Caulobacter sp. FWC2: one gene and its partner. The main gene of each other region encodes a partner of the protein of the gene in region 2 in a complex. Links are inferred from orthologs where the notes say so. Each region holds a gene or a part of one and is shown on either strand. Other genes may lie near its edges. The genes, in order: CSW62_RS16480 and uvrB.

Evidence for each region.
Region 1: the proteins of uvrB (region 2) and CSW62_RS16480 are in contact, whole or in part, in a crystal structure (PDB 7EGT), measured with the Thermus thermophilus proteins. The link is inferred for Caulobacter sp. FWC2 from one-to-one orthologs. Residues at the interface, in WP_096411307.1 of Thermus thermophilus: Glu23, Leu25, Arg26, Asp27, Gly28, Glu29, Arg30, Phe31, Arg55, Glu326, Asp327, Phe328, Glu379, Ser382, Gln383, His398, Gly400, Arg401; in WP_096412145.1 of Thermus thermophilus: His654, Arg656, Phe657, Gln666, Asp668, Glu669, Lys680, Arg681, Leu682, Ser683, Lys685, Tyr686, Ala687.

The regions. Positions count from the first base shown.
Region 1 is NZ_PEBF01000001.1:3,424,809-3,439,238, forward strand. The notes cover bases 7,208-10,255. They hold CSW62_RS16480 (UvrD-helicase domain-containing protein), read left to right. Parts: upstream 7,208-7,542; coding sequence 7,543-9,969; downstream 9,970-10,255. Other genes in these bases: CSW62_RS16475 (hypothetical protein), read right to left, coding at 7,208-7,398; CSW62_RS16485 (hypothetical protein), read right to left, coding at 10,003-10,255. Outside these bases: CSW62_RS16415 (alkyl/aryl-sulfatase), read right to left, coding at 1-692; CSW62_RS16420 (TetR/AcrR family transcriptional regulator), read left to right, coding at 742-1,422; CSW62_RS16425 (TVP38/TMEM64 family protein), read right to left, coding at 1,385-2,104; CSW62_RS16430 (ParA family protein), read left to right, coding at 2,333-3,001; CSW62_RS16435 (pyridoxal phosphate-dependent aminotransferase), read left to right, coding at 3,134-4,336; CSW62_RS16445 (glutathione S-transferase family protein), read right to left, coding at 4,469-5,104; CSW62_RS16450 (DUF2171 domain-containing protein), read right to left, coding at 5,210-5,452; CSW62_RS16455 (DUF6807 family protein), read left to right, coding at 5,589-6,491; CSW62_RS16460 (DUF4169 family protein), read left to right, coding at 6,514-6,690; CSW62_RS16465 (ribbon-helix-helix domain-containing protein), read left to right, coding at 6,694-6,903; CSW62_RS16470 (hypothetical protein), read right to left, coding at 6,929-7,186; more of CSW62_RS16475, read right to left, coding at 7,189-7,207; more of CSW62_RS16485, read right to left, coding at 10,256-11,475; CSW62_RS26435 (hypothetical protein), read left to right, coding at 11,755-11,916; CSW62_RS16495 (low temperature requirement protein A), read right to left, coding at 11,913-13,076; CSW62_RS16500 (hypothetical protein), read left to right, coding at 13,168-13,671; CSW62_RS16505 (50S ribosomal protein L11 methyltransferase), read left to right, coding at 13,710-14,430. UniProt on the Escherichia coli protein: A helicase with DNA-dependent ATPase activity. Unwinds DNA duplexes with 3'-5' polarity. Translocates on single-stranded DNA with 3'-5' polarity. Initiates unwinding more efficiently from a nicked substrate than double-stranded DNA.
Region 2 is NZ_PEBF01000001.1:4,283,332-4,297,694, reverse strand. The notes cover bases 5,869-8,849. They hold uvrB (excinuclease ABC subunit UvrB), read right to left. Parts: upstream 8,498-8,849; coding sequence 6,239-8,497; downstream 5,869-6,238. Other genes in these bases: CSW62_RS20365 (prolipoprotein diacylglyceryl transferase family protein), read left to right, coding at 8,671-8,849; CSW62_RS20375 (hypothetical protein), read left to right, coding at 5,869-6,171. Also shown: CSW62_RS20405 (acetyl-CoA carboxylase carboxyltransferase subunit alpha), read left to right, coding at 1-534; CSW62_RS20400 (lysozyme inhibitor LprI family protein), read left to right, coding at 551-958; CSW62_RS20395 (lysozyme inhibitor LprI family protein), read left to right, coding at 1,044-1,427; CSW62_RS20390 (nitronate monooxygenase family protein), read left to right, coding at 1,494-2,471; CSW62_RS20385 (AraC family transcriptional regulator), read right to left, coding at 2,537-3,526; CSW62_RS20380 (methyl-accepting chemotaxis protein), read left to right, coding at 3,779-5,572; more of CSW62_RS20375, read left to right, coding at 5,725-5,868; more of CSW62_RS20365, read left to right, coding at 8,850-9,438; CSW62_RS20360 (radical SAM protein), read left to right, coding at 9,386-10,792; CSW62_RS20355 (hypothetical protein), read left to right, coding at 10,789-11,070; CSW62_RS20350 (hypothetical protein), read right to left, coding at 11,197-12,141; CSW62_RS20345 (DNA/RNA non-specific endonuclease), read right to left, coding at 12,188-13,090; CSW62_RS20340 (hypothetical protein), read right to left, coding at 13,114-13,584; CSW62_RS20335 (hypothetical protein), read right to left, coding at 13,597-13,920. UniProt on the Escherichia coli protein: The UvrABC repair system catalyzes the recognition and processing of DNA lesions. A damage recognition complex composed of 2 UvrA and 2 UvrB subunits scans DNA for abnormalities.

The DNA of each region.
Region 1 (14,430 bases), 860 kb from region 2 along the record:
TCGACGCCCGGCGGCAGCATGACGCCGAACTGGTACTGGGCCCGACGGCTCATGGCGTTGCCGGCCAGGATGTTCTCGGCGGCGACCTCCTTCATGAAGCCCTCGGGGGCGACGATGGCGACCTTGCCGGCCTTGACGTCGGCCTCGTCGACCACGCCACGCACGCCGCCGAAATGGTCGCTGTGGCTGTGGGTGTAGATCACCGCCTTGACCGGCAGGACGCCCAGCTTCTCGTTGACGAGGTCCAGCGCCGCCTTGGCCGTTTCCTTCATGGTCAGCGGGTCGATGACGATCCAGCCGCTGTCCCCGCGCACGAAGGTGATGTTGGAGATGTCGAAGCCGCGCACCTGGTAGACGCGATCACTGACCTTGAAGAGCCCGTGCTTGGACAGCAGCTGCGCCTGTCGCCACAGGCTAGGGTTCACGGTCGCGGGCGGCTCGCCCTTCAGGAAATCGTAGGCCGCAAGGTTCCACGCCGCCTGGCCGTCGGCGCGCTTGATCAGCGGATCGGCGCGGGTGCCCAGGAAGCCCTGGTCGGCGAAGGCGAAGTCCTGGCGGTCGGCCATCGGCAGCGTCGCGGCGAAGGCCTTCTGCCTGTCGGCCGTGATCGTGGTGGCCGGATCCCCTGCTCTCGCCGCGCCCGCGACCATCGCCAGAACCGCGACACCGGCCGCCAGAATTTCCTTGCGCATCCCGCCCTCCACGTTTTGAAACTTTATAGTTTCATTCTACATAGCATCCATGAGCGGAGTCGCGAAAGTCCCCCCGACCAAGGCCCCTGTCGCCAGAGGCCGCCCAGGCCAGCCCAAGCCCCGGGTCGACAAGGCCGCGCGCGGTCTCGCGGTGCTGGACGCCGCCGTCGAGGTGTTTTCCGAGAAGGGCCTGCAGGTCGCCACCATGCAGGACGTCGCCGACCGCATGGGCGTGGCCAAGATCCTGATCTACCGGCTGTATCCCTCACGCCAGAGCCTGATCGACGCCCTGTTTGGCGAGATGCTGACCCGCATCGAGGCCGACGCCGGCCGCCCCTGGGGCGGCTACGGCTCCAGCATCGCGCGCCTGGTCGAGATGTCCCGCGCCAATCCGAAGCTGGCCTTGCTGCTGCTGCGCGACGCGCGAGGCGCGCCCGAGGCCGCCGTCTGGCGCGCGGCCCTGGAAGCCCTGCTGACGAAGCTGATCGAACCGTTCGTCGCGCCGACACCGAAGGCTTCGGACGCGGCCCGCGCCACGTGTCGCCACGCCGCGCGCACCTTTATGCCGTTCGTGATCGAGGCCTGGGCGGCCGGGGTCGAGGAAACCGATGGCATGGACGACGCTACGCGCACCCGCTGGTTCGGCGAGATCGTCCGAGCGTGGCGCGAAGCGACCTATGCAGCGGCGGGGCTTACGACTCCGCCTCTTCCGCCGCCTCACGCTTCTTGAGCCAGGCGCGGCTGAACAGGCCCATGGCCAGCCAGATGACGATGGCCAGGGCGATCATGACGAGGTGCTGCTTGCCGCCGCCCTTCATGGCCTGGACGATCGAATTGCCGGCGAAGGCGGTCAGGGCGATCTTCGGTACGATGCCGATGGCGGTGCCGGCGGCGAAGTCGCGCAGCTTCATCGGCGTGACGCCGGCGGCCATGTTGACGACGATAAACGGCGCCGAGGGCACCAGCCGGACGATCAGGCTGGCCATGAAGCCGTTCTTGCCGATCATCCGCATGAACTTGTTGACGCCCTCGCCCGCGAAGTCGCGCAGGATCCGCGCGCCATACGCCCGTCCCAGCCAGAAGCCGACCAGGGACGAGACCAGGGTGCCTATCCAACTATAGGCGAAACCCGTCCACGGCCCGAAGGCCACCACCGCCGCGGCGATCAGCACGAACTGCGGCACGCCCAGGAAGGCCATGACCGCGAAGGCCGCCACGGCCATCGGCAGGGCCCAAGGCCCGCTGGCCGCGCCCAGCCAATGCTCGACGGCTGTCTCGCCGTTGACCCCCAGCAACTGCGCGCCGAACAGGAAAACGACGCCGACTCCGCCAAACAGCACGAACGAGACCGCCACCGTGCGCCAGGCGCGGGCGTCCATATTGGTCACGAAGTCGATGATGCGGCGGATCACGGCCCCTCCTCGCGCAGGCGCCGCCCAGGGTCAAGCGCCGCCGCCGAAACAGGGGCGGGACAGATGCAAAGGAAACGGGCGAATTTCCGGCCAGGCTTGCCGAACCGCGATCCGGGGACATTAAGACTCGCCCGTCACGACAAATCGGTTGCGGTTCCTTCACATGACAGCGTTACTTATCCACAGGTCGCAAGGGCCGAAAACCTTGGCCTGATAGGGAGTTTTAAAGTGAAGACCTTGGCTGTGATCTCGCGCAAGGGCGGCTCCGGCAAGACGACCTTGTCGGTCAATCTCGCCATCACCGCGCACTTGGCGGGGTTGAAGGTCATGCTCGCCGATATCGACCCGCAGCGTTCGGCGTCGGATTCCGTGCGCGCACGCACCGGCGACGGCCCGTTCCTGGCCGAAATCAACGCTGGCAAGCTGTTCTCGACCAAGGCCCAGGCCCAGCAGGCCGACTTCGACGCCGTGATCATCGACACCCCCGCCGCGCCCGAGGCCGAAGTCCTGCAGGCGATCAACAGCGCCGACCTCTGCGTTCTCGTCTGTCGCCCGACCTTCCTGGACATCGCCTCGGTGGCGCGCTCGGCCGAGTCGGTCCGTCGCCTGGGCAAGAAGGGCATCATCGTTCTCAGCCAGGCCCCCTCGCGCCGCAACGGCGTGGAGCCGCCGGCCGTGCTGAAGGCCGCCGAAGCCCTGCGCTTCACCGGCATGCCGCTAGCCCCGATCGGCCTGCGCGCCCGCACCGTCTTCCAGCAGTCGGTGGCCCACGGCCGCTCGGTCTGCGAATGGGAGCCGGGCTCGGCCGCCGCCGAGGAGATCAACCGGCTGTGGGACCTGATCGCCCCTATGCTGCTGGGCGACCACGTCAAGACCCTCGCCGCCAACCAGGCCTGACGCGCGCTTTACCGGCCTTCATGAGAATGTCGCCTAACCGCGTTGCGCCGCGGCGAACGGGCGCGTAAAGACCCCCGCAATCCTGAAACGGTCCCGTTTGGCGGACCAGTAAGCACAGGGGAGTCCTGCATCATGTCGCTCGAGTCCGCCGCCCTGCGGCGCATCGCACCGTCGGCCACCATCGCCATCAGCGCCAAGGCGCGCGCGCTGAAAGCCGCCGGCCGCGACATCATCGCCCTTTCCGCGGGCGAGCCGGACTTCGACACGCCGGACAATATCAAGAACGCCGCCATCGACGCGATCAAAGCCGGCAAGACCAAGTACACCGACCCGGACGGCATGCCCGAGCTGAAGGCCGCCATCTGCGCCAAGTTCAAGCGCGAGAACGGCCTGGACTACAAGCCGAGCCAGGTCCACGTCGCCCCGGGCGGCAAGCCGGTGATCTACAACGCCCTGGTCGCCACTCTGAACCCGGGCGACGAGGTCATCATCCCCGCGCCCTACTGGGTCTCTTACCCCGACATGGTTCTGCTGGCCGGCGGCGCGCCCATCTCGGTCGAGACCACCGCCGAGAGCGGCTTCAAGATCACGCCGCAAGCTCTGGAAGCGGCGATCACGCCGAAGACCAAGTGGCTGATCATCAACAGCCCGTCGAACCCCTCGGGCGGCGCGTACAAGCGCGAAGAACTGCAGGCGATCGCCGAGGTGCTGCTGCGTCACCCGCAGGTCTGGGTGCTGACCGACGACATGTACGAGCACCTGGTGTTCGACGACTTCGAGTTCACCACCATCGCCCAGGTCGAGCCCAAGCTCTATGACCGCACCCTGACGATGAACGGCGTCTCGAAGGGCTATTCGATGACCGGCTGGCGCATCGGCTACGCCGCCGGCCCCGAAGCGCTGATCAAGGCCATGGGCAAGATGATCAGCCAGACGACGTCCAACCCCTGCTCGATCTCGCAGTGGGCGGCGCTGGAAGCGCTGAACGGCACGCAGGACTTCATCAAGCCGAACGCCAAGCTGTTCCAGGAACGCCGCGACCTGGTGGTGTCGATGCTTAACCAGGCCACCGGCCTGCACTGCCCGACCCCGGAAGGCGCCTTCTACGTCTACCCGTCGTGCGCCGGCCTGATCGGCAAGACCGCGCCCTCGGGCAAGGTCATCGCGACGGACGAGGACTTCGCCGGCGAGCTGCTGGAAGCCGAGGGCGTGGCGGTCGTGCACGGCGCGGCGTTCGGCCTGTCGCCGTTCTTCCGCATCAGCTACGCGACCAGCAACGAAGTCCTGGAAGACGCCTGCGCGCGCATCCAGCGCTTCTGCGCCAGCGTGAAATAGTCGACAGATCCTCCCCCGCGATGCGGGGGAGGTGGCCCAGCGGGCCGGAGGGGGCTAGCTCGGCCTTCACAGCATTCGCCCCCTCAGTCGCTCCGCGACAGCTCCCCCGCACACGGGGGAGCATCTTTATCCCTACCCGTCGATCCAGTCGGTCAGGCCTTCGCGGGCGTGAACTTCGCGCAGCGCCGGCCGCTGGCGGATCGTGTCGAGATAGCGCTTCAGGTTTGGCCATTCAGTCGCTGGCTTGGGCATGTTGCGCGTCCAGCGGCACAGGATGGTCGCCAGCAGGTCCACGGTCGTGAAGTGGTCGCCGACCAGATAGTCGCGGTCGACCAGGCGGGCGTCCAGCCGCGCAAGACCCGCCTCGATGCGCTCGCGGGCGGCGGCCTGCACGGCTCGCTGGGCTTCTCCGCCGGCGGGCTCGTGCGGATAGAACCAGGCCCGGAAATGGGGCTGAAAGCTGTTGGCCAGCCACAGCGTCCAGCTGAGATATTCGGCGCGCGCGGGCGATCCAAGCGGCGGCGCGAAGCCGGCTTCCGGATGACGCTCAGCCAGCAGGGTCGCGATGCCCGCCATCTGGGTGACCGGCGCGCCGTCGACGATCAGGGTCGGCACGACGCCGTCGGGATTGAGCGCCAGATAGTTGGGCGTCTTGTGCTCGCCCTTGTCGAAATCAAGCAGCTTGGCCTCGAACGGCACGCCCAATTCGAGCAACAGCCAATGGATGGCCGTGCCGGCCGTGCTGGGCGAACCATAGAGCGTGTACATCGAACCCCTCCGTGCTGACGCGGCGGATAGGCGGATGCTTCTGGGGTCCGGTCAAGCAAAAGGCCTCCGCCCTTTCAGGCGAAGGCCGTCGAAATCCCCGAGCGTCTAGTCCTTGGGCTTTTCGCGCCACTTGGACTTGGCGTCGTCCTTGGTCACGCTCAGGTGGAGCTTGTCGTCATTGATATATTCCACCCAGTCCAGCGGGATCAGGTGGTGCTTGAAGCCCGCGCCCAGATCCAGCTTGGCCAGCTCGATCTCACCGCCGATGATGTGGTCCACGCGACCGACATGGCCGCCGTCCGAGCCGACGACTTCCTGGTGTTCCTTGATTTGCGAGAGGTCGATCATGTGTCGTCTCCAAGATTAAGCGAGACCGTGACGGGTCCCTCGCGACATCAAACGGCCATGCCCCTCGTTAAGTTTCAGCTTGCCATGCACGCATGGATTGTTCTTGATACGTTCTGAGTGGATTTGGGGACGACGCATGAGCCTTCGCGCCTTTCTCGCCAGCGCCCTGCTTCTGGTCGCCGGCCCCGCATTCGCCGATCCGGCCATCGGCAAGCGGGTCGACGCCATCTTCGCCGACGACGCGGTGACCCTGACCGAGGCAGGCAAGACCGTGTTGGTCTACCGCACCAAGCCGCTCGATCCCGCCGCCGAGCCCGGCCGCTCGAACTATGTCGGCGTGCTGTACGCGCCGGACGGAACGGCCTTGACCGAGGACAGGCCCGGCGACCATCCACACCAGCGCGGTATCTGGTGGGCCTGGATGAAGGTCCAGACCGGCGGCAAGACCGTCGCCGATGGCTGGTACATGAAGGGCCTCAGCTACTTCGTCCGCTCGAAGACCTTCCTGGGCGACGCCGAGGGCGGCGGGACCCTGACGGTCGAGGTCGACTGGATGGTCAATTCCGGACCGGAGCTGGCCTATGTCGCCCGTGAGACCACCAAGGTCACGGTGCGCCCTCTGAAGAGCGGCGCGCGGCGGGTGGAGTTCGACACCACGATCACCTCCCGCGTCGACGCCCTGGGCCTAGGCGGCAGCGAGGACGATCGCGGCTTCGGCGGCTTCTCGATCCGTCTCGTCGATCCCGAGCACCTGACCTTCGCCTCGGCGGGGAAGACGATCACGCCGAATGGCGCGGCGATCACCGCCGGCGGCAATATGGGCTTCGCCTGGACCGGCGACGGCGCCCCCGCCTGGGCGGTGGGACTGGCCTGCAAGGCCAATGGTCAGGCGGTGACGCGCTGGATGCTGTACAACGACCGTTCGATGCAGAACTGCGTCTTCCCCGGCCGCGCGCCGCTTGTCCTGAAGAAGGACGAGGCGTTGCATCTGCAGGAAACCTTGGTCATTCGTTCCATTCCCAAGAAGAAGTCCCCGTAAGCGCCCAAGGAAGCCTGGAGAAATGGCCGACATCGTCAATCTGAACCAGGCCCGCAAGGCTAAGGCCAAGGCCGATGACAAGGTCCGGACGTCCGAGAACCGCGCCAAGTTCGGCCGCACCAAGGCCGAGAAGACCCTGGACGCGGCGCGGGCCGACAAGCTGAAACGCGACCTCGACGGCGCCAAGCGCGAGGACTGAGTTTTGGCTGGCTTGAAGAAGCGATCCGTGAACCTGGCCGGCCACGCGACCTCGCTCGCCTTGGAGCCGGAGTTCTGGGCGGTGCTGGACAAGGCGGCGGCCGATGAGGCGATGAGCCTGGCCGGCCTGATCCAGAGGATCGATCTTGAACGCGGGGAGCGTCCGCTGGCCTCGGCCTGCCGAGTGTTCGCCCTGATGCGGGGTGGCGGCTAAGTCAGCGAAAAGAGGAAGGCCTCGCCTAGTCCCGCAGCTCCGGCGTCACAGCGGGGCGCCGCTGCGTCGGGATCGGTGGCGGCTGCGGGTTTGGGGCCGAGCGTAGCGTTCTCGACAGCTCCGGCAGGCTCTGACGCCAGTCGGCCTGGCCGCCGGCCATGACTCCCAGCTTCCAGGCCCCCAGGATCGTCGTCGCCAGGATGGCGATGACCAGTAGGGCCGCGAAGAGGCCGCCGGCGCTATCGCGGTGCGCGTGTCCGTCGTGCGCGAGCGTCTTGGCCATGATCAGCCCGGCGTCTTGGGCGCGTCAGGAAGCTTCGGCGCATCCGGCAACTTCGGCGCCGAGGCCGAGATGTTCACATCGACCTTCTTGTTCTGCGTGAAGCCGCCGGACATCACGAAGAATGCGAGAACCGCGACGATCACAACCAGTCCGCCCACGATGAACGCCAGGCCGGTGTTACCGCCACCGCTGCTGCTGGTTCCTTCGGCCATGAGAGTCTCCGTGCCTATTCGGCTTTGTTCGTGATGGCGGATCAACGGTACGTGAGCTCCGAAGTTCCTTTCCCGACACTTCGCCGCCGCTCGGCGGCGCCGGTTGGGGCTTAAGCTCCGCGCGGTTTGTGCTACATATGTTCCATGTATCCCGATGATGACTCGCTCGAAGCCGCCGGCGGTTTCCCGGGCGACCTGCCCTCTCCGCGCATCTCCGACCTGGCCCGGCCGCGCCCGCCGGCCCATGGCCATGCCACGCCCGACTATCTGGACGGCCTGAACCCCGAGCAGCGCGAGGCGGTCGAGACGACCGAAGGCCCGCTGCTGGTCCTGGCGGGGGCCGGCACCGGCAAGACCCGCGTGCTGACCACACGTCTGGCCCACATCCTGGCGACGGGCCGCGCCCGCCCGTGGGAAATGCTGGCCGTCACCTTCACCAACAAGGCCGCCCGCGAGATGCGCGAGCGGATCACCCACATCATCGGCCCGGAGGCTGAAGGCCTGCGCTGGCTGGGCACCTTCCACTCGGTGGCCGCCCAGATCCTGCGCCGCCACGCCGAGCTGGTGGGGTTGAAGTCGAACTACACGATCATCGACACCGACGATAACGAGCGGCTGCTCAAGCAGCTGATCGAGGCCGAGAACATCGACGCCAAGCGGTGGACGCCGCGGATCCTGTCGCAGATCATCGACGGCTGGAAGAACCGCGGCTGGACGCCCGACCGCGTCCCGACCAGCGAGGCGGGCGAGTTCGCCAACGGAAAGGGCATCAGCCTCTATCGTCAGTACCAGGAGCGCCTGCGCATCCTGAACGCCTGTGATTTCGGCGACCTTTTGCTGCACAATATCAGCCTGTTCACCGGCCATCCCGACGTGCTGGACGAGTTCCAGCGCCGCTTCAAATACGTGATGGTCGACGAATATCAGGACACCAACGTCGCCCAGTACCTGTGGCTGCGGCTGTTGGCTCAAGGTCGCCAGAACGTCTGCTGCGTCGGCGACGACGACCAGTCGATCTATGGCTGGCGCGGGGCCGAGGTCGACAACATCCTGCGGTTCGAACGCGACTTCGCCGGCGCCAAGGTCGTGCGCCTGGAGCGCAATTACCGCTCGACCGAGCACATCCTGGCGGCCGCCTCCGGCCTGATCACCGCCAACAAGGGCCGCCTGGGCAAGACCCTGTGGACCGAGGCGACCGGCGGCGAGAAGGTCAAGGTCAGCGGCGTCTGGGACGGCGAGGCCGAGAGCCGGATGATCGCCGACGAGATCGAGCGGGCCAAGAAGGCCGGCCGCAAGTACAACCAGATGGCTATCCTCGTGCGCGCCTCGTTCCAGATGCGCGCCTTCGAAGAGCGCTTCGTGATGCTGCAGATCCCCTACAAGGTGGTCGGCGGTCCGCGCTTCTTCGAACGGGCGGAAATCCGCGACGCTCACGCCTATCTGCGCCTGATCCAGTCGCCCGACGACGATCTGGCCTTCGAGCGGATCGTCAACACGCCCAAGCGCGGCATCGGCGACACCTCGGTGCAGAAGCTGCTGCAGATCGCCCGGCTGGGCGGCGTCTCGACCGTCGAAGCGGCGCGCCAGATCATCGCCAGCGATGAGCTGCCGGCCCGCACGCGGACGGCGCTCAGCAACTTCATCCGCGACCTGGACCGCTGGCGCTCGCTGATCGGCTCGGTCCACCACCAGCGCCTGCTGGAGACCGTGCTGGAGGAGAGCGGCTATACCGACGCCCTGCGCCTCGACAAGGGTCCGACCAGCCAGACGCGGCTGGAGAACCTGAAGGAACTGGTCCAGTCGATGGCCGCCTTCGATACGCTTGAAGCCTATCTGGAGCACGTGTCCCTGGTCATGGACCTGGACCGCGAAGCCACCGGCGACGCCGTCTGGATCATGACCCTGCACTCGGCCAAGGGCCTGGAATTCCCGCTGGTGTTCCTGCCCGGCTGGGAGGAAGGCGTGTTCCCCAGCCAGCGCAGCATGGACGACAAGGGCGAGAAGGGCCTCGAGGAAGAGCGCCGCCTGGCCTATGTCGGCATCACCCGGGCGCGCGAGCAGGCCCTGATCAGCTTCGTGGCCAACCGTCAGGTCTATGGCCGCTGGACGTCGCAACTGCCCAGCCGCTTCGTCGACGAACTGCCGATCGCCCACGTCGATGCGGGCTCCGAGACCGGTTACTATGGCGGCGGCCCCGGCATGCAGACGACGGCCGCCTCGCGCTGGGACGATCCCGGCACGTCCGCCTTCCAGGCTGGCAGCAGCTATGACAGCCCCGGCTGGAAGCGCGCCCAGGAACGCACCGCCGGCTTTGGCGAGCGCAACCCCGCCTGGCGTGGTTCCCAAGGTGTCCGCGCCGGCTCGTCCGCCCGCTCGGCCCCGATCGAGGGCGAAGGTCGCCTGGTCGCCGTCTCGGCCCCCAGCAAGAGCGCCTATGCGCGCGGCGACCGGGTGTTCCACGTCAAGTTCGGCTACGGCCAGGTCACCAGCATCGAAGGCAACAAGCTGACCGTGGTCTTCGACAAGGCGGGCGAGAAGAAGGTCATCGACAGCTTCGTCGAGAAGGCCTGATCTCCTCGCCCCGGTCGGGGCTAGAGGTCCCGCCTACTTCGCCGGCAAGCTCGCCAGCAGTTTGCGAGCCGCTTCGGCGTTGCTGTCGCCGTGCGGATTGCTGGCCACCGGCGTCAGCAGGGTCCGCGCGTCGTCGAACCGCTTCTTCTCGATCAGGGCCTGGGCCGCGTCCAGGCGCAGGTGGCTGATCTGGGGGGCGATCTCGACGGCCCGGATGCGCACATTGACCAGATTATCGGTCAGCGGCTCCAGGCTGCGAGAGTCGGCATAGCCGTGCAGGGTCGTAGGATTGTTGGGGTCCAACTTGAAGGCGCGGGCGAACAGCTTGCTGGCCTCGCCGAACGCGGCCTTGCGTTGGCTCTCGTCGGCATAGCCCGTGGCCATGTAGCTTTCGCCCAGGAGGACCAGGGCCTCCTCGTCATTCGGATTGGCGGCCAGCAGGGTGTTCAGGATCGCCTGACCCTTCGCGCGATCGCCCAAGGTGACCTCGGCGCGGGCCAGGACCATCTGGGCGAAGTGGTCGTTCGAGCGGCCAGCTTCGGATCGGATCGACGCCAGAACCTTGGCCTGGTCGGCCTTGGGCACCCCCAGCTTCAGCCGCTGGTTATCCAACAACAGGTCATCGGGGCCGGACGGCATGGCGGTGACCGTCACCTTGGCCTTGAACCGTTCCTTGCGCGGCAACACCCGGACCTGCAGCGACCGCCGCAGATACTGGCGCAGTTCGCCGTTCAGCTTGGCCGGATCGGTCCCGAACACCGCCTTCCAGGCCGTCGTCGGCGCCTGACCGCCGCGCACGGCGTCCAGATAGCGCGGCAGCAGCGCCGCCCGCTTGGGATCCGTCAGGATGTAGTGGGTCAGCAGCCAGGACTGGGCATAGTACATCTGGCCGTCCCACTTGCCGAGTTCGCTCAATCGCTTGCTCAGCAGATCCTCGGCGGGCAGCCAGACCAGGCTGGGCGTCACCAGGGCGTCGCCGCGCCAGCGGTTGTAGTCGCCGATCACCCGGCGATCGTTCTCCAGACTGGCCGTCATGTAGTACTCGGCATAGCCCTCGACCAACCAGGCCGGATAGGCATTGGCGTAGTACTGCATCATGAAGTGGTGGACGTATTCGTGCAGGGCGATGTCGTCGCCCTTGTTCCAGTCGTTCTCGTTGTCCTCGCTGCGCACGGCGACGGCGAAGACCTCGGTCAGGGTCGGGAAATAGAGCCCCGCCGTATAGGGCGGCGCTTCAGGGTACACGCGGCGCAGCTCGTCCTGGTTCCTGACCAGATAGACGGGCAGCTTGCGGGGCGAGCCATCACTGGCGCTGCGGCCATGCACGGCCCACAGCATGTCGTCGAAGTCCTCGAGCATGGTGGCGTAGTCGCGGACCGTCTTGTCCGTATGCCCGTAGACAATGAAGTGGTCGCTCTCGGCCCGCTTCCATTCGGCGTGGGCGGCCAGAGGCCCCGCAAGCAGCGCCAGACCCAGCACGCCGGGCAGCGCCCGTCGCAAATTCAACCGTAACATCGTCATTCGCCCCCAAGCGCAATCTTCGATTGAGATAAACGGTTTGACCGAAGACGCGCAAGCCTTGGGCTGTCATTCTGCCGCGGGGGTTGAACGCGACAGGCGGATAACCATATGCTAGTCAGGAAGCAGCCAACGCTACAGCCCAAGGCGGCTGAGCATCCAGGCGCTCCATCGCCCACCCGCCGTCACCAACGGCTCCGGGCGGATATCTCCACCCCTTATAATCTATCGGGTCCGGCGACACGCTCGACCCCTGTCTGGAACTTTATGAACACCAACTTTACCCGCAAGGCCGCCACCAAGAGCGCGCCCCACATGCCTTCGACCTTCCGCACCGCGACGCCCGTCCGTTCCGCCCAGCCCGACTGGGTCTGGCCCGGCCTCACCCGCGCCCAACTGCGCGACATCGTCATCGACCAGATCGGCTAACGCGGCCGTCTCTCCGCCAGCCACGTCTCCCACGCCCCGACCACGACCAGAACCAGGGTCGAAAGGATCGAGAGGACCAGCGGGCTGACGTGGCTCGCGATCGGGATCAGCGCCGCCAACAGCGCCAGGCCGACGATCCGCGTCCTCGACCACTGCCGAAACACAGACAGCTTGAAGACCAGGGCGCCGAACAGGAACAGCGCCGGTCCGCCGATCACGGCGGCGGCGGTCTTGAAGTCGGTGTGGCCTAGCGGATGGTGCAGCACCCACTCGTCGCCGACCGCCGCCACGATGACCCCGGCAACCGGCAGAAGGTGGCTGTAGGTATAGGCCACGCGCGCGATCCGGCCCGGATTGTCGGAATGGGCGATCGCCTCGCTGGCCGCCTCGGCGGTGAACGAGAAATAGATCCACCACATGGCGATGCTGCAGACCAGGGCGCTGGCGAAGGCCGCGATCACCTCGAACGTCCACGGCAGGCCGCCCACGGTCGCCCCGGTGACGATGACCGACTCGCCCAAGGCGATAATCGTGAACAGGGCGCAGCGCTCGGCCAGGTGACCGCCCTCGACGACCCAGTCGGTCGAGGACGAGCGCCCCAGGCCCGGCGTCCAGAAGCCCATGGCCGGCGAGGCGTATTCGATCGCCATGGCTACGCCCCAGATCAGCAGCCGCGCCTCGCCCTGCTGGAAGGCGCCGGCGATCCAGAAGATCGCCGACAAGGACAGCCATGCCAGGATCCGCGCGAAGTTCAACCGGTGGGCCGGCTCTCGCCAGACGCCGACCAGGAAGAACAGGGTCCGCCCCACCTGGATGAAGACATAGGCGCAGGCGAAGACGAGACCTCGCTTGCCGAAGGCGTCCGGGATGGCGGCCGAAAGGACCAGGCCCGCCGCCATCATCACGAACAGCATCACCCGCACAGGCGTCCGCTCGGGATCCATCCAGTTGGTCACCCAGGCCGTGAACACCCACGCCCACCACACGGCCAGCAGCAACAGCCCCGCGTGCAGCAGGCCAAGGCCGGTCGGGTGGCCGATCACGGCGTGCGAAAGCTGGGTGACCGCGAACACGAAGACGAGGTCGAAGAACAGCTCCACATAGGTGACCCGGGCGTGTTCGTGCTCGCGGCGTTCGCGCAACAGCGGCTTCTTGCTCATGACGTCCCTCTTCGCGGCCACCCTAGAATCCGCTTCATGAGTCTCGCGAGCGGGATTTCGAACCAAAGTCCTCGTCGCGCGCTATGCCGACATGGACCAGCGGCTCGAAAAGATCATCGGCCATCTGAAGGCCTTCACCCTCACCCGCCCTGTCGCCTTTGGCGCCCCGGCCTGCGCCGTGCTCGGCGCCCTGGCGGGACTGGCCATGCAGACCGGCGCGCAGGACGGCGCCTACACCTCTGAGATGGAAGCCGCCCCATACGCTCAGCAGGCGCAGGCCGAGCCGCTGTCATGGCCAGCAGGCAAGGTCCCGGACTATGTCGTCGGAACCGACTTCCTGCAGGCGACGCAGTCTCCACAGCCGATCCAGTACGCCGACTATGAACCGCCCCCGGCGCCGGAGCTTCCCGACTATGTTCCGGCCCAGCATGGTCCGGCGACGCCGCCCCTGCCGGCCGACGCGCCCAACTGGGCGTCGGAGCGCGGCGATATCCTCGACGTCTCGCTGCCCGAGGATCGCAGGCCGCAATCCGCACAGGCGCCCACCCCGCTCGTGATGGCGGACGCGGCCGCTACCGGCATGACGACGCGCTAAGGCTCGCTTTTCGCGCCCTTTAGAGCTAACAGGCGCGAATGACCGACTATACGCCCCAGCAGATCGTCGCCCGCGGCGCGCGCGCCGAAGCCGAGACCGCCGCCGACGCCATCGACAACCATCCCGGCCTCGAAGGCGCGACCTACTCGATCCTGGAAGAGGACGAGGACAAGGGCATCTGGCGCATCGACGCCTTCCCGACGACCGACGAGGAAGACGCCAGCCTGATGGCGCTGCTGGGCGAATACGACCTGAAGGTCGTCCGCGACACCCTGGCCGACGCCGACTGGCTGGCCATGGCGCTGTCGGGCCTGCCGCCCGTGCGCGCCGGCCGCTTCTTCGTCTATGGCATGCACGACCGCGGCCGCCTGCCGGCCAGCACCGTCAACCTGCGCATCGAGGCCGGCGCGGCCTTCGGCACGGGTCACCACGGCACCACCGTCGGCTGCCTGCAGGCCTATGACCGCCTGATCAAGGCCAAGCGCTTCAACAAGGTTCTGGACGTCGGGGCCGGCACCGGCCTGCTGGCCATCGCCGCCGCCCGCACCGGCAGCAAGCTGGCCGTCGGCACCGACATCGACAAGCCGTCCGTGCGGATCTCCAAGGAGAACGCCAAGGTCAACAAGGCCAACGCCAAGTTCGTCCACGCCTCGGGCCTGTCGAACCCGCTGGTGGCCAACAATGCCCCCTACGACCTGGTGTTCGCCAACATCCTGGCCCGCCCGCTGATCAGCCTGGCCCAGGACATCAAGCGCGCCC
Region 2 (14,363 bases):
CTGATGGACATGGCCGAGCGCTTCAGCCTGCCGGTCATCACCTTTGTCGACACCGCCGGCGCCTATCCGGGCCTGGGCGCCGAGGAGCGCGGCCAGGCCGAGGCCATCGCCCGCTCGACCGAGCGCTGCTTGACCCTGGGCACGCCGATGGTCGCCACCATCGTCGGCGAAGGCGGCAGCGGCGGGGCCATCGCCCTGGCTGGCGCCAACCGCGTGCTGATCCTGGAGCACTCGATCTATTCGGTGATCTCGCCGGAAGGCGCGGCCTCGATCCTGTGGCGCGACGGCGCCCGGGCCAAGGACGCGGCGACCAACATGCGCATCACCGCCCAGGACCTGATCAAGCTGGGCATCGTCGACCGCATCGTCGACGAGCCCGCCGGCGGCGCCCACTCGAACGCGGACGTCGCCATCCAGGCCGTCGGCGACGCGGTCGAGGAAGAGCTGAAGGCCATGGCGCACATGAGCGCCGCCCAGCTGAAGACCCAGCGCGCCGAGCGCTTCTACGCCATCGGCCGCGCCGGCCTGCAATAGCGAGGGAGAGGCGGCCATGGGGCGGACGGGACTGATCATCGCGGCGCTACTGATGGCCGCGCCGGTTTCGGCGGCGGCGGCGGGTGACGAGCCCCGCTACAGCCTCGGCTACGACCGCTGCCTGAACTCGCCGGACGGCCAGAACACGCCGGGTCTCGTCAAATGCGCCCTGGCCGAGCTCAAGGTCCAGGACGCGCGCCTGAACCGGGCCTACACGGCGGACATGGCCGGCCTGGCCCAGAACCCCGACGCCAAGGCCGCCCTGCTCAAGGCCCAGCGCGCCTGGATCGCCTTCCGCGACGCCGACTGCGCCACCGTCCGGGCCTTGTCCGGCGGCACAATCTCCCCGTTCTACGCCGCGTCCTGCGAGCTCAAGCACACCGCCCGCCGGGCCCAGGCGCTGGAAGCCCTGTTAGCGCCCTGATCCGGCGGATGTGACGTCCGTCGGCAAGGTTTGCGGATCGCTGTTCTCTGGCTACGGTGGTGCTCCCTAGGTGGAGCTTGCCCCGATGATCCGCGTCCTCGCCATCGCCTCTCTGCTGCTGCTGGCCGCGCCCGTCGCCTCCCAAGCGCACGGCGAAACCACCCGCGAACTCTGCGACCGGCGGGGCGGGGCGACCATGGAGCAGGTGCAGTGCTTCGCCGGCTCGCGCGTCGCCGAGGACGCCCGGCTCAACCGCGTCTACAAGGCGCTGATGGCCCGGCTGAAGCCTGCCCAGAGGCTCGCCCTGCGCGACGAGCAGCGCGCCTGGATCAAGGACCGCGACGCCGCGTGCCTGCCCTACTATGACGAGACGCAATACGGCCAGCAGGGCAAGGTGGACGGCGAGGAATGCATCATTGACCGCACCATCCTCCGGGCCAACGCGCTGGCGCGGATCGGGCGGCGCTGATCCCTCTTGCCTGCCCCTAAGGTCACTCCGGCATAGTCTCCCAAAATTAGAGGGAGCGACCCAATCATGGCCATCAAGACCCGTTTCACCGAGCTGTTCGGCGTCGAGCACCCGATCGCCCAGGGCGGCATGCAGTGGGTCGGCAAGGCCGAGCTGGTCAGCGCCGTCGCCAACGCCGGGGCGCTGGGCTTCCTCACCGCCCTGACCCAGCCGACGCCGGAAGCCCTGGCCAAGGAGATCGCCCGCACCCGCGACCTCACCGACAAGCCGTTCGGCGTCAACCTGACCATCCTGCCGGCCATGACCCCGCCGCCCTATGCCGAGTACCGGGCCGCGATCATCGAGAGCGGGATCAAGATCGTCGAGACCGCCGGCTACAAGCCGCAGGAACATGTCGACGACCTCAAGGCCCACGGGGTCAAGATCATCCACAAGTGCACCGCCGTCCGCCACGCCCTGAGCGCCGAGCGGATGGGCGTCGACGCCATCTCGATCGACGGCTTCGAGTGCGCCGGCCACCCGGGCGAGGACGACATCCCCGGCCTGATCCTGATCGCAGCCGCCGCCGACAAGGTGAAGATCCCGATGCTGGCCTCGGGCGGCATCGCCGATGCGCGCGGCCTGGTGGCGGCCCTCGCCCTGGGCGCCGACGGCGTCAACATGGGCACCCGGTTCTGCGTCACCCAGGAGGCCCCGATCCCGATGGCCTTCAAGGAACAGATGGTCGCCAATGACGAGCGCCAGACTGACCTGATCTTCCGCACCCTGCACAATACGGCCCGCGTGATGCGCAACGCCGTCAGCCAGGAGGTGGTGCAGATCGAGCGGGCCGGCGGCGCCAAGTTCGAGGACGTCGCCCACCTGGTCGCCGGAACCCGCGGCCGCGATGCTCTGGCCAAGGGCGACACCGACGGCGGCATCTGGAGCGCCGGCATGGTCCAGGGCCTGATCCACGACATCCCGACCGTCAAGGACCTGGTCGACCGCATCGTCGCCGAGGCCGAGGCGCTCATTCGCGGCAGGCTGGCGGCGATGGTGGGCTGACGATCATCCGGTTGGCCGCGTTCGGTCGCCAACCGGAAACGCCTTCTCCCCGGAAACGCCTTCTCCTAGGCCGGCCGCCCGCGCGCGCGGGTCGTCGAGGGCAGTTCGCCGAACCGCTCCCGATACCGGCGGGCGAAATGCCCGAAGCTGGAGAAGCCGCAGGTCATGGCGATGGAGATGACGGAGTTGTCTTGATCGTGGAGCAGCAGGTGACGCGCGCGATCGAGGCGAAGCTCGCGCAGATAGGTCAGCGGCGCGATCCCTCGGTGCTGCTTGAAGCGGGCGAAGACGCTCCTGACGCTGACCCCGCAGGCGGCGGCGATGTCCTCGACGGTCAGCGGACGGTTCCAGTTTGCCTGGATATAGTCCTCAAGCACCTTCACGGCCGCGATCGAGGGGCTTTTCGGCTCCTCGGCGAGACGATCGGCGAAGCCGGAGAGATTTTCCAACAGGAAGGCGCTGCTCAGCGCCTGGCCCATCTCGATAAGCGGCATGTCGATATCCGCCTCCGTCGCCAGCATCCGCGCGAGGGCGAAGGAGATCTGCCGGGAGCGAACGCGCGTCGAGGTCGCGAGCGCCTGCAGGACGGGCAGGACGAACGGACCGTGTTGCGGATAGCCGACGATAGCCTCTGCCTTCCGGCGCAGCGCTTCGACGTCGAACTGCGTGACGATATGCTGATAGCCAGCGCCGTAGGACGCCAGGAACGACGAGTCCGGCGGTAGGATCGTCGTCGCGTCGGCATTGATTTGAGCCTGCCTGCCGCCGGATGAAATCCGCCCCTGGCTCGTCAGGCACAGCAATTGCCTGACGCCGGCCATATCGGAGAACGCGATATCGACGGGCGTGTCATAGCGGCAGTAGTGCAGGGTCACGCCACCCACCTGTACGCGGTTGGCCTGGGCGAAGAAGGGCGAGTCCTCCTGACCGGCGCTGGTGAGCGCCGCGCCATACTTGTCGCTCAGGGTCTCGGCCAAGCTGTCGCGATCGGTCGTCCGCAGGATCAGATGCGAGGCCAGTGGCAGGGCGTGATCAAGAAGTGGAAGATCGCTCAAAGCTCAATTCCGGATTGTGTTTTTACAATAATCGTTAAAGCTGATCCGTGTTCCGAATGTGCGACAAAAGGCCCTATGCTGCAAACTGAGCCTACGAATCTGCACTTATGGAACAATTGCGGCGAATTGGGATAAATATCACCTTAATTCTGGGCGCGTACGAAGGTCGGCGGAAATTAAAGTTAGCAGATTTTCCACCTTTGAAGGCCGAGCAACGCCAAGGCGATGCCGCGCCCTCTCCCGGAGAGCAGCATGTTCGGCATTCAAACTTCTTCCGGCGCGGAATCTTCGCAAACGCTCGCCGCGATCGGACGGGCGCTGGCCATCATCGAGTTCGACACCGCCGGCAAGATCCTCACCGCGAACGAGAATTTCTGCGCCGCCATGGGCTACGCCTTGTCCGAGATCAAAGGGCGGCATCACAGCCTGTTCGTCGAGCCCGACTATGCGCGCAGCGCGGAGTACACGGCCTTCTGGGCCAAGCTCGGGCGTGGAGAGTTCGATGCGCGGGAGTACCTGCGTATCGGCAAGGGCGGCGCGGAGGTCTGGATTCAGGCTTCCTACAATCCCGTTCGGAACGGGAAGGGCGTCGTGACCAAGGTGGTCAAGGTCGCGACGGTGATCACGGCCGAGAAGCTGCGCAACGCCGAGTTCGAAGGAAAGATCGAGGCGATTTCACGCGCACAGGCGGTGATCGAGTTCACGCCCGATGGACAGGTCGTCACCGCGAACGAGAACTTCCTGAAGGCTCTGGGCTATGCCCTTTCGGAGGTTCAGGGCCAGCACCATCGTATGTTCGTCGAGCCGGCGCTGGCTCGGTCGGCCGAATACCAGGACTTCTGGAAGACGCTGAACAATGGTGAGTTCGTCGCCGCCGAGTTCAAGCGCATCGGCAAGGGCGGCCGTGAGGTCTGGATCCAGGCGTCCTACAACCCGATCTTCGACGCCAAGAAGCGCGTCATCAAGGTGGTCAAGTTCGCGACCGACGTCACGCCCCGCGTCCGCGCCGTCGAGGAAGTCGCCAAGGGACTCGAGCAGTTGGCGAGCAACAATCTGAAGCACCGGATCGAGGCGGCCATCGACCCGGCCTTCGAAAAGGTTCGCCACGACTTCAACACCGCCATGGGCATGTTGGATGAGACCATGACCGCCGTGTCGGGGTCGACCGATGGCGTCAGCAGCGGGGCGGAGGAGATCGCGGCGGCGTCCGACGACCTGTCACGCCGCACGGAGCAGCAGGCCGCAAGCCTGGAAGAGACCGCCGCCGCGCTCGACGAGATCACCGCCACGGTGCGGCGCAGCGCCGAGGGCGCCAAGCAAGCCTCGGTCGCCGCCTCCTCGGCGCGCGCGGACGCGGTGACATCCGGCCAGGTCGTTGGCGAGGCTGTCGCCGCGATGGGGGAAATCGACAGCTCCTCACGGCAGATCACGCAGATCATCGGCGTCATCGACGAGATCGCCTTCCAGACCAACCTGCTGGCCCTCAACGCCGGCGTCGAAGCCGCGCGGGCGGGGGACGCCGGTCGCGGGTTCGCGGTTGTCGCTCAGGAAGTGCGCGCCCTGGCCCAACGCTCGGCCGACGCCGCCAAGGAGATCAAGGCCTTGATCGCCACCTCCAGCGCCCAGGTCGAACGCGGCGTGAAGCTTGTCGGCGAGACGGGGCGCGTCCTCACCGGCATCGTGGAGAAGGTGGCCCAGATCGATGGGTTGATCTCGGAGATCGCCAAGTCCTCGCAGGAGCAGGCCACGGGCCTTCACGAGGTCAACACCGCCGTCAACCAGATGGACCAGGTCACGCAGCAGAACGCCGCCATGGTCGAGGAAGCCACTGCCGCCGCGGCCAATCTGAAGGCGGGCTCGCGGGAACTCGCGCAGCTGGTGGCCCAGTTCGAGACCAGCGCTCGCGGCGGGCGGCGACCGCAGGTGGCCCAGCCGGGACGAGATCGCCCCGGCCAAAACCCGGTCGCGCGGCAGCAAGCCAGGGTCGCCGCTGCCATGGGCGGAGGTCGCGCGTCGCAGCAGGATCCCGGTTGGGATGAGTTTTAGCCACCGGCGGAGGGACGGTTAGCGCGGGCGTGCGGGCTAGGTCGCCCCTAACCCCCAGCGCCGAAGGGGTCGGCGGTCGCGTCGACTCTTCCGAAGATTGCGTCTCTCCCCCGAAGCCGCCTAAGCTGAGCCTTCAGTCGAGGGCGCTATCCATGTTTCGTCTTGTTTCCCCCGCCGCCGCGATCGCGGCCGCTGTTCTCTGCATGGCGCCCGTCGCCGCGCGGGCGGCCGAGGCCGCCGACGCGCCGCCGGCTGCGGTTCAGGCCAAGGTCGATGCGTTCATGACGTCGCTGAAGGCCGGCAAGGTATCCGAGGCTTACACGCAGGCCTTCGCCGGCACCCTGATGAGCAAGAAGCAGGCGGAGCTTGAGCAGGCCGTCGCCGGGACCGAGAACGGCCTGCGCTACTATGGGGCGCTGCGGGACTGGCAGCTGGTAGGGACGAGCAGGCCGGCGGATGGCTTCGTCGTGGCGGTCTATATGGCGCGGCTGGAGAGCGCGCCGTTGTTCATGCGCTTCCAGGCCTATGACAATGGCGCGAAGTGGATCGTCTACAACATCATCTTCAGCGACAACTACGACACGATGAAGGGCTGGTAGGCGGGCGCTTACCCCCTCCACCGGCTTCGCCGGTCCCCCTCCCCCAAAGGGGGGGAGGGGCGGTCGCCTACTTCCGCTTCTTCCGGAACTCTTCCGCCTTCTCCTGGCGGATCTCCGCGCGTAGGCGCTTCGGCGCTGATTTGTCGACCTCGTCCCCCGTCGCGGCCAGCACCTCGTTGGCGAATTCCAGGTCCATCAGCTTCATGCGCTTGATCTCGTCGCGCAGTCTCGCGGCGGTTTCGAACTCCAGGTTGGCGGCGGCCTCGCGCATCTTGGCCTCCAGGTCCTTGAGCGCGGCCTTGAAGTTGTCGCCGCTGAACGGGCGGTCGTCGGTCTCGGACATGCCCATCGGCACCAGCACGCGGTCGCCGCGCTCGTAGGGGCTGTTGAGGATGTCCTTGATGTCGCGCTTGACGCTCTCGGGCGTGATGCCGTGCTCGAGGTTATAGGCGTGCTGCTTCTCGCGGCGGCGCGAGGTCTCGGCCATGGCCCGCTCCATCGAGCCGGTGATCCTGTCGGCATAGAGCACGACCTTACCGTCGACGTTGCGCGCGGCGCGGCCGATGGTCTGGATCAGCGAGGTCTCCGAGCGCAGGAAGCCTTCCTTGTCGGCGTCGAGAATGGCCACGAAACCGCACTCGGGGATGTCCAGGCCCTCGCGCAGCAGGTTGATGCCGACCAGCACGTCGATATTGCCCATCCGCAACTCGCGGATGATCTCGATGCGCTCCAGGGTGTCGACGTCCGAGTGCATGTAGCGGACGCGGATGCCCTGTTCGGTCAGATATTCGGTCAGGTCCTCGGCCATCTTCTTGGTCAGGACGGTGACCAGGGTGCGGTAGCCCTTCTTGATGGTCTGGCGGATCTCGTCGACCACGTCGTCGACCTGGCTGGCCCCGTCCTTGGCGACCGGGCGCACCTCGACCGGCGGGTCGATCAGGCCGGTGGGGCGGATGACCTGCTCGGCGAAGACGCCGCCGGCCCGCTCCATTTCCCACGAGGCGGGGGTGGCGCTGACGTGCACCGTCTGCGGCCGCATGGCGTCCCACTCCTCGAACTTGAGGGGGCGGTTGTCGAGCGCCGAGGGCAGGCGGAAGCCGTACTCGGCGAGCGTCCATTTGCGGTTGCGGTCGCCCTTGTACATGGCGCCGATCTGCGGAACCGTCTGGTGGCTCTCGTCGGTGAACAGCAGGGCGTTGTCAGGGATATATTCGAAGAAGGTCGGCGGCGGCTCGCCCGGCTGGCGGCCGGACAGGTAGCGGCTGTAGTTCTCGATGCCGGCGCACGAGCCGGTGGTCTCGATCATCTCGAGGTCGAAATTGGTGCGCTGCTCCAGGCGCTGGGCCTCCAGCAGCTTGCCGTTCTCGTACATCCAGGCCAGGCGCTCCTTCAGTTCGGCGCGGATGGCGATGATCGCCTGGCGCAGGGTCGGGCGCGGGGTGACGTGGTGGCTGTTGGCGTAGACCTTGATGGTCTCCATGTCGGCGGTCTTCTTGCCGGTCATGGTGTCGAACTCGGAGATCGCCTCGACCTCGTCGCCGAACAGGGTCACGCGCCAGGCGCGGTCCTCATAGTGGGCGGGGAAGATCTCGATGGTGTCGCCCCGGCGGCGGAAGGTGCCGCGCTCGAAGGCCACCTCGTTGCGCTTGTACTGCTGGGCCACCAGGTCGGCGATCAGCTGCTTCTCGTCCACCCGGTCGCCGACCGTCAGGGTGAAGGTCATGGCCGTATAGGTCTCGACCGAGCCGATGCCGTAGATGCAGCTGACCGAGGCCACGACGATGACGTCGTCGCGCTCCAGGATCGCCCGGGTGGCCGAGTGGCGCATCCGGTCGATCTGCTCGTTGATGGAGCTGTCCTTCTCGATATAGGTGTCGGTGCGCGGGACGTAGGCCTCCGGCTGGTAGTAGTCGTAGTAGCTGACGAAGTACTCGACCGCGTTCTCCGGAAAGAACGACTTCATCTCGCTGTAAAGCTGGGCGGCCAGGGTCTTGTTCGGGGCCAGGATCAGCGCCGGGCGCTGGGTGGCGGCGATCACCTGGGCCATGGTGAAGGTCTTGCCCGAGCCCGTGACGCCCAGCAGCACCTGGTCCTGGTCGCGGGCGTTGATGCCGTCGACCAGCTCCTTGATCGCCGTCGGCTGGTCGCCGGCCGGCTGGTAGTCGGAAACGAGCTTGAATTTCTTGCCGCCCTCGGACTTGTCCGGCCGCGCGGGGCGGTGCGGGGTCCACAGCATGGGCATGGTCGCGTCAGCGACGTCCTGGACAACGTCCATGACGAAGGGCGTGGAGACGTCGGAAACGCCGCTATTGGGGGTGCGAGGCATGGCCCCAAGTTAGGGACCCGCGAGGCTCACGGCTAGAGGGCCTGCTGACGGGGAGTGGCAGCAGAGTGGCGGGAGGGGGCTCGTGACTCGTCGCGGAATGGCTCCGGACCTATTTGTAGCCAGCGCTCGTGCTCCAAATTGCGAAAGAGCATCGGACGTGGCCATGTCGCTGCATGATTTCGGTCTCGACCTCGCCCTTCGCCCATGTCGCGTTCGATCTCAGCGGATGGCTGAGCGGGTTGGCGCTGAGCGTGGTTCTGTATCGCTGGCGCCTGAAGGCGTTGGCCGAGAGCGTGGCCGGCCGTGTGGGCGGCGGCTACTTTGTCGCCCTGGCAATGGGCGCCTTGCCGGGCGCCTGGATGGCGGGTTCGCTGAACAGCCTGCGAGGCCCCAATCCGTCCCTGTCGCACAGCGTCGTCGGAGCGCTGGTCGGCGCCATCGTCGCGGTGGAGATCTATAAGGCGGTGAAAGGGGTGAAACGCTCGACGGGCGGGGTCTTCACCGGCCCCTTCGCCCTAGGCGTCGTTGTCGGGCGGCTGGGCTGCTTCTTCGCCGGGATCGCAGACGGCACCTATGGCTCGCCGACGCGTCTGCCCTGGGGCGTGGACCTAGGCGACCAGGTCTCGCGCCATCCCGTGCAGCTGTACGAGAGCTTGTCGATGGCGCTTTTTCTGGCCGCCTATCTCAGCGGTCTGGCCGTGCGCGCCGACTGGGCGATGCGGCGCGGGTTCTACGCGCTGTGCATGGCCTACGGCGCGCAAAGGTTCGTCTGGGAGTTCCTCAAGCCCTATCCCAAGTTGATCGGGCCGTTTAATCTCTTCCATCTGTTGTGCTTAGGGTTGCTGGCTTATGGATGGATCTACGACCAGCGCGAGCGGCGTCGCGAGCGTGCGCAAGTCGGCGCCGTATCTGTTTCTGGGCCAGACCACCAGTCTGTGTGAAGACTGCCTGGCCCTGGTCCCGGCCAAGATCATCGCCGAGGATAACGAGGTCTTCCTCCTCAAGCGCTGTCGCGAGCACGGCGTGCAGAAGACCCTGATCGCCGACGACCTGTCGTACTGGAAATCGCAGCAGGACTGGCTGAAGCCTGGCGATCGGCCGCTGAACGCGCAGACCCGCACCGACCATGGCTGTCCCTACGACTGCGGCCTATGTCCCGATCACGAGCAGCACTCGTGCTTGGCGATCATCGAGGTGAACGAGGCCTGCAATCTATCGTGCCCGGTTTGCTTCGCCGACTCCTCGGTCAAGCGCGAGGCCCACCGCCCGTTGGCTGAGATCGAGCGGATGCTGGACATCCTGGTAGAGTCCGAGGGCGAGCCGGACCTCGTACAGATCTCGGGCGGCGAGCCGACTCTGCACCCTCAGTTCTTCGAGATTCTGGAGGCGGCGCGGCGGCGACCGATCCGCCACCTGATGATCAACACCAATGGCCTGCGCATCGCTCGCGAGCCAGGCTTCGCCGAGCGCCTGGCGAAGTTCATGCCTCGTTTCGAGGTCTATCTGCAGTTCGACAGTCTAAAGCGCGAGCCGCTGATGGCCTTGCGCGGCGCCGACCTGACTCGGGTGCGCCAGGAGGCGCTGGAGGCGCTGGAACGCAACAACATCTCCACCACCTTGGTCGTGACCCTGAAGAAGGGTCTCAATGATGAGGAGATCCCCGACATCGTGCGCCACGCCTTGGCGTGGCGTTGCGTTCGCGGCGTCACCTTCCAGCCGATCCAGGACGCCGGCCGCAACGACGGCTTCGAGCCCCGACGCGACCGCATCGTTCTGACCCAGATCCGGCGGAGGATCGCTGAGGCGGGGGTTTTTGCGCTGGAGGACCTGATCCCGCTACCCTGCAATCCAGACCAGATCTGTATCGGCTACGGCCTGCGCAACGGCGCCGAGGTCATGCCTGTCACGGCCATGCTGCCACGAGAGCTGTTCGTCGCAGCAGTGCCCAATACCGTGACCTTCGAGGCCTATCCGGAGCTGCGGCGAGGGATGTTCGAGCTGATGTCGCTGTCGACGGCGCAGGTGGACACCTCCGAGAAGCTGGCCAGCCTGCTTTGCTGCCTGCCTGAGGCGGCGGTTCCCAAGGACCTATCATACGAAAACACGTTCCGCGTGGTGATCTCGCAGTTCCTGGACCGCTACAATTTCGACCTCGGCACGGTGAAGCGCTCGTGCGTCCACTTCGTCGAGCCGGACGGGCGGATCATTCCGTTCGACACCTACAACACCTTCTATCGACCCGGCGCGCCCGGGAACGGAGCGCTGCGGCGCGGTCGCGGGGAGCTGGCCGAATGACGGACGAGAGCGGCGGCGGACGCCCGGTCGCCAAACTGTTCGGGGCGCTGTTGATGGCTGTAGGCGGGCTGATCGTTGGCTTGTGCGGCCTATGCACCGCCGGCTTCGTGGTCATGACCGGCAAGAGCGACCCGAGCTCCGCCGGCGGCCTGCTGGTCATTGCGGCGGTCGTCGCGGGGATACCGATCGTGGTCGGCGTCCTCATCTTCATCGGCGGGCGCAACCTGTGGCGCGGCCCGCAGCCGTCACAGTCGTCGTCCAGCGATGTTCGTTCTTAGCCGTTCAGACGGCGCCCACGCCAATTAGCGCCGCCGCACGGGCGAACTTCAGGTTTTTGGAGTGAGCTCAACGTCGGCTCCTCGCGCAACCAAGTCAGCACCCCAGGCCGCAAGCCTCGTCCCTCCCTAGTCCCTCAGCGGCAGCTGGGCGTCGCCGAGGGTGACGCCGTCGAACACCGCCTCCGTGTGCAACTGGGCGATCTTGGCGGCGACGGTCGTGCAGCGCGCCGGATAGGTGTCGGAGCCGATGACCGACAGGGCGGTCAGCTGCGCCGCCAGGGTGGGTTTGGCCAGGGCGGCGGGGATCTTGTCCACGCCCCGGCCCTGGTGGGTGATGTCGGACGTCCAGATGGCCAGCCGGGGGTCCTTGCCGACCAGGCCGTAACGGCTGGCCGCGGCCTGGACCTTGCGGCGCATGATGCCTGAGGCGACCTTGACCGAGGCGTCGATCGCCAGAGGGTCGTTCAGCAGCCAGTGCATCAGCTTGGCGCCGTTGCGGGCCTCGGCCTCGCCCGCCGTGGTGGTGTCGGGGTTGAGATAGCTCATGAACCCGACCAGCTGGGTCTCGACCTTGCCGTTGGGGCGATGGACCTGGGTCTCGGTCTCGAGCGAATAGGAGGTCCCGTTTTCCGTCCGCCAGACCTTGCCGTCGAGCAGATGCAGGTCGGGGAAATAGTCCGCCGCCTTGGGCAGCTTCAGTAGAGCCCGGAACAGCAGGATGAGGTTGTCCTTGGGCGTGTGCGCCGCCAGTTGGTAGAAGCCGAAGGTGAAGCGGGCCCGGTCATAGGTGTTGAGCACCAGATGATGCCCGCCGCCCTCCGCGGTGACCGTTGGCCACATGAAGTGCGCCCAGAGGCCGATCGAGGCCGCCGCCGCCTCACGATCGTAATAGAGCTTGGGCAGCTTGCTCAGGCTGGGCTGATGGAGGCCGCGATGCTGTCCATCGCCGTCCTGGAACGCCACGGTCTGGCCCACCAGGAAGGCCGGCTCGGTCGAGCCCTGGACCTTGGCGGTCCACTTGCTGCCCTTCACCTGGGGCGCGCCGCTGACGCTGATGTCGAACTGGATCATGGTCGTCTCCCGCGCCGTCGGCGCGTTTCTGTCCGTTCAGGAAGGGTCAGTCCTTCACCGCGTTCGCGCAGCCCTGCCCATGGCCCCAGAAGCTGCCCTTGCTGCTTTCCAGGATGTTCTGGTCGCGGCGGGGGAGGGCGGTCAGGAAGTCCAGGCCAGTCTCGACCTCGAGCTGGCTGATCGGGACGATGAACTTGTCGGACGGCGTCTTCTTGTAGGCCTTGTTGTCGAGGCGGAAGCCGATCGCCCGGCCGCGCTGCGTGTCGTACAGCACCTTGAAATAGGCGGCCGGCGACAGGATCTTGTACGGGCCCTTGCCGATCCACAGCGCGCTGGAGCCGTAGATCGGGCCGGTGATCACGATCACGTCCTGGTGGCCGCCGCACAGCACGGCCGCGCGCACGTCCTCCTCCAGGAACCGCCACTGGGCGCGGTTGAAGCCGGCTCCCACCTGCGGCGACATGTTGCTCATATAGAAGCTGTCGTCGGTCAGGGGCTGGCTGGACTTGAAGTCGGCCGCCGGGGCCTGGTGGCCGCGGTCGCGGGGATTGGCCGGGTCGGTATAGTCCTGCGGCGTCGGGCTGAAGCCCTTGGCGTCTGGATCGGCGCGGAAGTTGTCGGCGCGCTTGGCGGTTCCGGTCAGGGCGGCGGGCGACAGCCGCTCGATCACCCAGTCGGGATTGCGCGTCTCCTTGTTGAACGACACGGCGTAGCCGTCGCGGCAGATCAGGATCTGCTTGGCCAGTTCGTCGTCGCCGCGATGCCGGGGCAGGCCGACCTGGGCGAAGCGGGCCAGGCAGGCCGCAGGGGCCGGATCGGCCCGGGCGCCCTTCTGCGGCGTACCCGGCGGCGTGGCCTGGGCCCGCGCGGCGCTTGGGGCCAGGGTGAGGGTCAGGGCGAGGGCGGGCGCCAGCGCCAGGATCGCGGCGCCCAAGAGCGAGCGGATCATGTCGGTCTCCTCCCTTCGAGGGATCAGGTCTGGGTCGTGTCGCCGGGGTTGGCCTGGCCGCCCGTGCCGCCGCTGCTGTTGCTGGAGATGCCCTTGGAGATGATGAAGCTGCCGCCGCTGATGCCGATCAGGCCCAGCACGGTCGGCGGCACCTCGACGAAGGCCCCGGCCTCGATCGACAGCAGCAGGAACAGCCCGGCTACCACGAAGGTGAAGATCAGGAACTGGAAGCGCGACAGGCTGGCCTTGACCGGCACGCGGCGGACGGCGGCGGCCACGGCGTCGGCGGTCGGCGCCTGGCCGCCGGCGGCGGTGACGGCCGCGACCAGGGCCGCCTTCAGCGCCGTCTCCGACGGGATCTCGGCGATCAGTCCGTCCAGCTCGCCGCGCTTGGTGGCCAGCCGCCAGGCGACCACGGCCGCGAAGCCCAGGATGATGGCGACGACGCCGATGCCGACGATGTAGGCCAAGAGGCCCCAGGGCGTGTTGATCATGATGCTTCCCCCTCAGGTGCGTTCGTAGAACTTGCCGCCGATGTGCACGCCGAGGCTGGCGGCCAGGATCGAGAGCGCCTCGGTCGGAAGTTCGGGCAGCTTGTCGGCGTGGGCCGAGATCGCCTGCAGTCCCAGGGTCGCGTACCAGCCGGCGAAGGCGACCACGACGCCCAGGGCCTGCACGCGCGCGGGCGAGACGCCGCCGGTCTTGCGATTGACGATCAGCCCCCGGATGTCGCCCCCGGAGAAGCCCTTCAGCAGCAACACCCCCGCGATCACGGCCAGCCAGATCAGCAGGCCGTATTCGGCATAGTCGGCGATCGGCTTCAGCGACATGTGCGCCCCGGTTGAAGGCCTACGCGACAAGACAAAGAGGCATGCGGGAAGAGGCGCGCGCGCGGACGTCGTGCGTCCGTCGACACATCAGAATTTACGCCCCCGGTACGGTTTCGAAGCTGACGCGAATTTCTTCGAGTGTCAACTCAGAGATGTTTTTGCAGTCGTTCCAACGTCAGCGGGTCGGGCGCGCCGGGGAAGTACTTGTCGAGCGCCTGCTGGAAGCTCGGCTCGTGCGGGGCGGCGGCGTGGAACAAGGTCAGGGACGAGCACAGCTTCAGGTCGTCGGGCGATCCGAACACGGCGTGGGCGTCGCGGCCGGGCAGGGCCAGGATGGCCTCGACCGCCTCGATCAGGCGCGCCCCAGCACGGGGTGAGCCAGATAGGCGCGGGCCTCGTCGAGATCGGCGATGGCGTAGAAGCTGGCGGTCGGGCTGTGGCCC